Regions from separate parts of the Streptomyces sp. NPDC057694 genome, predicted to be linked through region 1. Evidence: predicted binding sites of a transcription regulator. Region 1 holds the regulator's gene; the other holds the start of a gene.
What was found. The regulator HspR, encoded in region 1, represses chaperone genes until heat shock. The targets are predictions, from matches to a motif close to TTGAGNNNNNNNNNCTCAA.
Positions count from the first base shown of each region.

Region 2: lon (endopeptidase La) is a predicted target of HspR. The motif match lies at 2,297-2,315, and genes of this name have one in related genera.

Region 1 is NZ_JBHVIX010000014.1:49,100-53,591, forward strand. Features, by position in the region: gene ACFVDP_RS26990 (GNAT family N-acetyltransferase) at 1-54, opposite strand, end outside; gene ACFVDP_RS26995 (helix-turn-helix domain-containing protein) at 87-935, opposite strand; gene ACFVDP_RS27000 (NAD(P)H-dependent oxidoreductase) at 1,087-1,866, shown strand; gene ACFVDP_RS27005 (heat shock protein transcriptional repressor HspR) at 1,930-2,376, opposite strand; gene dnaJ (molecular chaperone DnaJ) at 2,382-3,581, opposite strand; gene grpE (nucleotide exchange factor GrpE) at 3,639-4,334, opposite strand; gene dnaK (molecular chaperone DnaK) at 4,331-4,492, opposite strand, start outside.
Region 2 is NZ_JBHVIX010000034.1:84,653-89,144, forward strand. Features, by position in the region: gene lon (endopeptidase La) at 1-2,274, opposite strand, end outside; gene ACFVDP_RS40295 (GNAT family N-acetyltransferase) at 2,439-3,098, shown strand; gene ACFVDP_RS40300 (rhomboid-like protein) at 3,130-3,882, opposite strand; gene ACFVDP_RS40305 (spermidine synthase) at 4,039-4,492, shown strand, end outside.

The DNA of each region.
Region 1 (4,492 bases):
GTCGTCGGGGAGCCAGCGGCGCAGGAGGAGGCGGGGGGTGCGGATCTCGGTCATGGGTCCATCCTGCGGCACGGGGGACGCGCCGGTTACTCGCGGGCCCGGGTGACCCGGGCGTCCGGCGCCGTGCCGGTGTCCGCGCCCAGGCCCGCCAGCAGGCGCAGCCCGTCCTCGGCGGGGCTGCCGGGGGCCGCGGACAGCACCAGCAGCTCCATGCCCGACGCGTCGGGCAGCGCGAAGTTCTCCTGGTGCAGTTCGAGGAGTCCGACGAGCGGATGCCGGTACGCCTTGCGGCCGTGGGTGCGGGCGCGCACGTCGGCGCGGGCCCACAGCCGCCGGAAACGCTCGCTGCCCATCGCCAGCTCGCCGACGAGCGAGGCCAGGCGGGGGTCGTCGGGATACTTCCCGGCGGCCAGGCGCAGGTGCCCGACCACGTCGAGGGTGCAGCTCTCCCAGTCCGCGTAGAGGCCGCGCTCGGTCTCCTCCAGGAAGATGTGCCGGGCGGTGTTCAGGCCGGGGACCGGACGCCCGTAGAGGAGCTGGGCGAGGCGGTTGCCGGCGAGCACGTCCATACGGTGGTCCATGATCAGCGCGGGTGCGTCGACGACCAGGTCGAGGACGCGCAGCAGCTCCGGCCGGGCCCGGCCGCCCGGCGCCTTCGCCCGGCGCCGGGGCTGCCGGGCGAGCCGGTGGAGGTGGCCGCACTCGGTCTCGTCGAGGCCGAGGACACGGGCGAGCGCGTCGAGCACCTGCTCGGAGGGCTGGGTCGCGCGGCCCTGCTCCAGGCGTACGTAGTAGTCGACGCTCACCCCGGACAGGTGCGCGACCTCCTCGCGGCGCAGCCCCTCGACACGGCGACGGCTGTCGGTGGGGATGCCCACGGCCGCCGGATCGACCCGGGAACGCCGGGTCCGCAGGAAGCTCGCAAGGTCGTCCATGCGCTCCAGTATGTTCGCGCGGGCCCCCGTGGAGGGGGCCGCGAGGGTGGCCCTGCCGATACCAGGAAGTCCCGTCCGACGGACACGGCGCCCCTGAACGGCGGGCGCGGCAGCGCGCAGGATCGAAGGCATCCGATCCGAGGGAGCCCTCATGAAGACGCTGATCGTCCACGCCCACCCCGAGCCCCGGTCGCTCAACAGCTCGCTGAAGGACCTCGCGGTCGCCACCCTGGAGGGCGCCGGTCACGAGGTACGCGTGAGTGACCTGTACGCCATGAACTGGAAGGCGGCCGTCGACGCGGAGGACTACGGCCCGCACGCCTCGCATCCGCTGAAGGTCGCCCGCGACTCGGGCCGGGCCTTCGACGCCGGGGCGCTCACCCCGGACGTCCGCGCCGAGCAGGAGAAGCTGCTGTGGGCGGACACGGTCATCCTCCAGTTCCCGCTGTGGTGGTACTCGATGCCCGCGATCCTGAAGGGCTGGGTGGACCGGGTGTTCACCTACCGCTTCGCGTACGGCGTCGGCGAGCACAGCGACACCAAGTACGGCGAGCGCTTCGGCGAAGGCACCCTCGCGGGCAAGCGGGCCCTGCTGTCGGTGACCACCGGCGGCCCGGAGTCGCACTACGGCGCGCGCGGCATCAACGGCCCCATCGACGACCTGCTGTTCCCGATCCAGCACGGCATCCTCTACTACCCGGGCATCGAGGTGCTGCCGCCGTTCGTGCTGTACGGCACCGACCGGATGACCGACGCGGAGTACCCGGACGCCGCCAAGGCCTGGGAACAGCGCCTGCTCACCCTGGAGTCGACCGAGCCGATCCCGTTCCGGAAGCAGAACTTCGGCGACTACGAGATCCCCTCGCTGCACCTGAAGGAGGGCCTGGAGCCCGCGCACCGTACGGGTTTCGGGCTGCACGTGCGCGGCTGAGCACACCCCGCAAGCGAAAGGGCCCCGGAGACCTGAAGTCTCCGGGGCCCTTCCGTGCACAAGTCAGTCCTGCGCCCGCTTCGGCCGCCACACCACCAGCGCGCTGGTGTGCTGCACCTCCTGGTACGGGACCAGGTCGCGGCGGTACGAGGCATGCACCGCCGCCTCACGTTGCTGCATGGTGGCGGCGGCTCCCTCCACGGCGGCGGAGAGCTCCGCCACGCGGGACTGAAGCGCCGCGACCTGGTTCTCCAGCTCGATGATGCGCTTGATGCCGGCCAGGTTGATGCCCTCGGTCTGCGACAACTCCTGCACCTGGCGGAGCAGTTCGATGTCGCGGGCCGAGTAGCGCCGGCCGCGCCCGGCCGTGCGGTCGGGGGAGACCAGGCCGAGGCGGTCGTACTGGCGCAGGGTCTGGGGATGCAGGCCGGACAGCTGGGCCGCCACCGAGATGACGTACACCGGTGTCTCGTCGGTCAGTTCGTACGGGTTGCGGCGGCGGCCATCCATCTGGCTCAAGCTCCCTTCGCGGCCTGGAACAGTTCTGCCCGCACATCGGCGTCCTCAGTCGCCTCGCGGTACGACTCGAGAGCCGAACGGGCGTCGTCGGACAGATCCTTGGGGACCGCGACCTCGACGGTGACCAGCAGGTCGCCGCGCGTGCCGTCCTTGCGTACCGCGCCCTTGCCGCGGGCCCGCATCGTCCGCCCGTTCGGCGTGCCCGCGGGCAGCTTCAGGGTGACGGCGGGGCCGCCGAGCGTGGGCACCTTGACCTCGCCGCCGAGCGTCGCCTCGGTGAACGTGACGGGCACGGTCACCGTGAGGTTGTCGCCCTTGCGGTCGAAGACCGGGTGCTTGTCGACGTGCACGACCACGTACAGGTCGCCCGCCGGACCGCCCCGCTCGCCGGGCGCGCCCTTGCCACGGAGGCGGATCCGCTGACCGTCGGAGACTCCGGCGGGGATGCGGACCTGCATCGTGCGCGAGGACTTGGCACGGCCCGACCCCTTGCAGACCTCGCAGGGGGTCTCCGCGATCAGACCGCGGCCCTTGCAGTCCACGCACGGGTCGGTGAGGGAGAAGCCGCCCCCGCCGCCCCGCGAGACCTGCCCGGTGCCGACGCAGGTCGGGCACACGCGCGGCGTGCCGTTCTTGTCGCCGGTGCCCGAACACGCCTTGCAGGGCGCCTGGGAGGACATCCGGAGCGGGACCGTGGCCCCGTCCACCGCCTCGGTGAAGCTGAGCGTCACCTCGGACTCGATGTCCTGGCCGCGGCGCGGCTGGGTACGGGTGCCCGTGCCCGCGCCGCCCCGGTTGAACAGGCCGCCGAAGACATCGCCGATGCCTCCGCCGAAGCCGCCCTGAGCGCCACCGGCACCACCGCCGCCGCCCTGGGCGCCGCCTCCGAAGAGGTCACCGAGGTCGAAGTTGAACGTGCCGCCGCTCCCGCCGGCCCCGCCGGGCCGGAACCCGCCGTTGCCGAACAGGGCGCGCGCCTCGTCGTACTCCTTGCGCTTCTTGGGGTCGCCGAGGACATCGTTCGCCTCGGAGATCTCCTTGAAGCGGTCCTCCGCCTTCGGGTTGCCCTTGTTGGCGTCGGGGTGGTTCTCCCGGGCGAGCTTGCGGTACGCCTTCTTGATCTCGGCGTCGGTGGCGTCCTTGGGGACGCCGAGGACCTTGTAGTAGTCCTTCTCGATGAAGTCCTTGGTGCTCATCGGCCTCGACGTCCCTCCTTACCGGGCTCGCTCACTTCGGTCGACACGTGGTCGCGGTCAGCCCTCCTCCGGGCCACCGGTCTCCTTCTCGGCGTCCTTCTCCTCGGACGCGTCGCCGGCGCTTTCGGACTTGACCGTCTGCGCGCCCGGCTGCGGCTCCGCGACCGCCACCCGCGCGGGGCGGATGGTGCGCTCGCCGATCCGGTAGCCCGGCTGCAGGATCGCCACACAGGTCGTCTCGGTGACGTCCGGTGCGTAGCTGTGCATCAGGGCCTCGTGCACGGTCGGGTCGAAGGGCTCGCCCTCCTTGCCGAACTGCTGAAGACCCATCTTGGCGGCGACCGTCTCCAGCGACTCGGCGACGGACTTGAAGCCGCCGACGAGTTCGCCGTGCTCACGGGCGCGGCCGATGTCGTCGAGCACGGGAAGCAGCTCGGACAGGAGATTCGCGACGGCGATCTCCTTGACCGTGACGCGGTCCCGCTCCACACGGCGACGGTAGTTCTGGTACTCGGCCTGGAGGCGCTGAAGGTCCGTGGTGCGTTCGCTGAGCGCGGTCCGCACCTGGTCCAGCTGCGCCGTCAAAGCCACGTCTTGGGCTCCTTGCGGACTCGAAGCTGAGTCCCCGGCCGGGGCCGCCCCCTCGCCCTTGTCGGGCGAGGCGGCGGTCTTCGGCTCGGCGTCGTCGGAGGTGGCGCCGGAGGGGACGTCAGGCTTCTCGTTCTCCTCGAAGCCCGGGGTCTCCTCCGTCACGCGGCACCGTCCTTGCGGTCCTCGTCGACGATCTCGGCGTCCACGACGTCATCGTCCTTGGACATGTTCGGACCGTCGCCCTGCGGCGCCTCGGCGCCACCGGCGGCCTGCGCGCCCTGGGCGTCGGCGTACATGGCCTGGCCGAGCTTCTGCGAGAC
Region 2 (4,492 bases), on a different contig from region 1:
GTTGCGCTTGGGGATGATGACGGTGGTGACGCCCGCCCGGTGCGCGGCCAGCAGCTTCTGCTTGACGCCGCCGATGGGCAGCACCCGACCGGTCAGCGACACCTCACCGGTCATCGCCACGTCCGTACGGACCAGGCGCCCGCTGAGCAGCGACGCAAGGGCCGTCGTCATCGTCACGCCCGCGCTCGGGCCGTCCTTGGGGACCGCGCCCGCCGGGAAGTGGATGTGCACGCCGCGCTCCTTCAGGTCGGCGACGGGCAGCTCCAGTTCGGCGCCGTGCGAGCGCAGGAAGGAGAGCGCGATCTGCGCGGACTCCTTCATCACGTCGCCGAGCTGACCGGTGAGGGTCAGGCCCGCCGCGCCCGTCTCCGGGTCGGCCAGCGACGCCTCGACGAAGAGCACGTCACCGCCCGCGCCGGTCACCGCGAGCCCGGTCGCGACACCCGGCACCGCCGTGCGCCGCTCGGCCGGGTCCTGCGCCGACTCGGGCACGTGGTGCGGCCGACCGACGAGCGCCCGCAGATCGTCCTCGCCGACGGTGAACGGCAGCTCACGGTCGCCGAGTTCGTGCTGGGCCGCGACCTTGCGCAGGACACGGGTGACGGCCCGCTCCAGGTTGCGCACGCCCGCCTCGCGCGTGTACTCGCCGGCCAGCTTGCGCAGCGCCTCCTCGTCGATGGTGACCTCACCGTCGGCGAGTCCGGCCCGCTCCAGCTGGCGCGGGAGCAGGTGGTCGCGGGCGATGACGACCTTCTCGTCCTCGGTGTAGCCGTCGAGCCTGACCAGCTCCATACGGTCGAGCAGCGCCTCGGGGATGGCCTCCAGCACGTTCGCCGTGGCGAGGAACACCACGTCGCTCAGGTCGAGTTCGACCTCCAGGTAGTGGTCGCGGAAGGTGTGGTTCTGCGCCGGGTCGAGGACTTCGAGCAGGGCCGCGGCGGGGTCGCCGCGGAAGTCGGAGCCGACCTTGTCGATCTCGTCGAGGAGCACCACCGGGTTCATCGACCCGGCCTCCTTGACGGCGCGCACGATGCGGCCGGGCAGCGCGCCGACGTACGTACGCCGGTGGCCGCGGATCTCCGCCTCGTCCCGTACGCCGCCGAGCGCGACGCGGACGAACTTGCGGCCCATGGCGTGCGCGACGGACTCGCCGAGCGAGGTCTTGCCGACGCCGGGCGGGCCGACCAGCGCGAGCACCGCGCCGCCGCGCCGTCCGCCGACGACGCCGAGACCGCGGTCGGTACGCCGCTTGCGCACGGCCAGGTACTCGGTGATCCGCTCCTTCACGTCGTCCAGGCCGAAGTGTTCGGCGTCGAGGATCTCGCGGGCGCCCTTGATGTCGTAGGCGTCCTCCGTCCGCTCGTTCCACGGGAGTTCGAGGACGGTGTCGAGCCAGGTGCGGATCCAGGAGCCCTCGGGCGACTGGTCGCTGGAGCGCTCCAGCTTGTCGACCTCCTTGAGAGCGGCCTCGCGGACGTTCTCGGGGAGGTCGGCGGCCTCGACGCGGGCGCGGTAGTCGTCGGACTCCTCGCCCTCCTGCTCGCCGTTGAGGTCGCGCAGCTCCTTGCGTACGGCTTCCAGCTGGCGGCGCAGCAGGAACTCGCGCTGCTGCTTGTCGACGCCTTCCTGTACGTCCTTGGCGATGGTCTCGGCGACGTCCTGCTCGGCGAGGTGCTCGCGCAGCTGGGCGGTCGCCGTCCTCAGGCGCTCCACCGGGTCGGCGGTCTCCAGCAGTTCGACCTTCTGCGCGGTGCTCAGGAAGGGCGAGTAGCCGGAGTTGTCCGCGAGCGCGGAGACGCCCTCGATCTGCTGGACGCGGTCCACGACCTGCCAGGCTCCGCGCTTCTTCAGCCACTCGGTGGCGAGCGCCTTGTACTCCTTGACCAGCTCGGTCACGGCGCCGGGCAGCGGGTCGGGGACGGTCTCCTCGACGGTCAGGCCCTCCACCCACAGGGCGGCTCCGGGTCCGGTCGTGCCCGCGCCGATACGCACCCGGTCGCGGCCGCGGATGAGGGCGCCCGGGTCTCCGTCGGCCAGGCGTCCCACCTGCTCCACGGTGCCGAGCACGCCGATGTTCGCGTACGCGCCGTCGATCCGTGGCACGAGCAGCACCCGGGGCTTTCCGGGCTCGCCGCGTGCGGCGGCCTGCGCGGCCTCCACGGCGGCGCGTACGTCGGTGTCGTTCAGGTCCAGCGGCACCACCATGCCGGGCAGCACGACCTCGTCGTCGAGGGGCAGCACGGGCAGGGTGAGCGGTGTGGACGTCGAAGCCATGATCTCCCCTTTGGCAGTCAAGTTGAGCTATGTCGACTCAATGCACGGGAGGCTTCGGATGTTCCCGGTCCCGCGTTCGCTCTCAGCGATCACGTCTGCACGGGGGTCGCCTTCGGTGCGTAAGGTTCGCTAGAAGCTAGTGACCATTACACCCGGGGGTGCGCATGACCGGCGAGCAGCACGTACGCGACTGGATCGACGGCTGGACCGTCTCCCGAGGGGCCGCTCCCCCTCTCGTCGAACCATGGGGCTACACGATTTATGTCGGCCTGGCGGAACAGGTCGGGCGACATGTCTTCGGCGCCACCGGCGACGGCGTGCGCGAGGACGACGTCCGCAAGGTCGCCGGGGCGGTCACCGGCCGCGGCACCCATCTGAAGGTCTTCGCCGAGCGGGAGCGGGTGCTGCCCTGGCTCGGGGCGGGGTGGGAGCCGTACGGCGCCGACGATTTCCTGATGACGACCGGACTGGGCCCGGCCCCCGCGCCCGACACCCCGGCCGGCTACCGCCTGCACACCTGGACCCGCAGTGGCGTCACCCGGGTCCTGCTGACCGATGCCGACGGCTCGTTCGCCGCGCGCGGCCAGGTGGCGCCGACCGGCGCGAGCGCGGTCGTCGATCAGATCGAGACATCCCCGGAGCACCGCAGGAAGGGCCTCGGCAGCGTCGTGATGCGCACCCTGCACGCTGCCGCGTATGCCCAGGGGGCGGTGCGGGGGGTTCTGGCCTGTACTCCCGAGGGGCGACTGCTGTACGAGTCGCTGGGGTGGGAGATCGTGGCGCCGCTCACCAATGCCAAGTACGTGGGCGGTGCCGTGGACTGAGGTCTCGGGGCTCCGCCCCGGACCCCGCTCCTCAATCGCCGGAGGGGCTTGAGAGGCGCCAGCGGCGGACCACCGGCCACGTCGCCACTCCGATCGTCAGGGCCAGCAGGTGGCCCCAGTTGGAGATCGGGTCGGTGAACGCGATCAGGTCCTGGAGCAGGGTTGCCGTGAAGACGGCGAGCATCAGCCAGCGCAGCCAAGGGGTGAGCAGGCCGGCCAGCGCGCCGATGCTCGCGGCGACGCCGAAGCTGATGCCGTAGTCGAGGCGGTGCAGCGAGGTGTCGGGGAGATGGCCCGCCGCCACCGACAGGCCCACCGGGACCTCGGTGGCCAGGGTCGCCAGGACGTGGCCGAGGAGGAAGACGGCCGCCGTGCGCAGGCCCCCTATCCGGCGTTCCAGCGCGGTCAGCACGACGACGAAGGCGAGCACGAAGGGCGAGGTGAGGCCGCCCGCGATCCACAGCGCGCTGGCCAGCAGGACGAGTACCGGCGACTGGGCCAGATGGGTGACGTCGGTGCTGGACCCACGCAGCGCGGCGGACACCGTCGCCGGAGGCGCGAACTCCATGAACAGGGACGTGGCGACGAGCACGACGGCGTAGCCGAAGGTGAACGGGGTCCCGGTGGGGGTGGGCAGCAGCAGCCACGGCCGCGGGCGGCGGGGACCGGTGCGCCGCACCGTCTCCAGGGCCGAAGGCCCGGGCTGGGCGGGGATGCCGTCGAGCGGACGGCTGCCGACGGCCACCGCCTCGTCGGCCTCGGCGATCACGCCTCCTGGTTCCACGAGGGCACCCCTTTCGCGCGCATCCGACCCAGCGTTCGCCCCAGCCGGCCGTCCTGTCTATGACGGACGCCACGTGAGACGCGATGCACAGCAACCTCACAGTCCCCGGCCGCGTCCGCAACCGAACTCCCACGCGCCAAACCCGTATCGGCCAAGATGGCCCGCATGAGCGTCGTGCATCCGGAAGAAGCCCCCGTTGTCCTGGACCGCCGCGAGGGCCCCTACGGCGAGGTGGTGCTGCGCCGGCACGGCGAGCTGCTCCAGATCATCGCCAACGGCACCTTTCTCATGGACACCTCCGACGGCCGTTCCGAGCGGCTGCTCGTCGACGCCGCCCTCGGCGAGCTGGGCCCGGGGCGCAAGCGGCCCGCCGTGCTGATCGGCGGTCTCGGCGTCGGCTTCTCGCTGGCGCACGCCGCCGCGGACCCGCGCTGGGGCCGGATCACCGTCGTCGAGCGCGAGCCGGCCGTCATCGACTGGCATGTGCGCGGCCCGCTGGCACCGCTCAGCGCCGAGGCGCTCGCGGACCCCCGCACCGAGATCGTCGAGGCCGACCTCGTCCATCACCTGCGCACCGGCCCCGCGACCTACGACGCCCTGTGCCTCGACA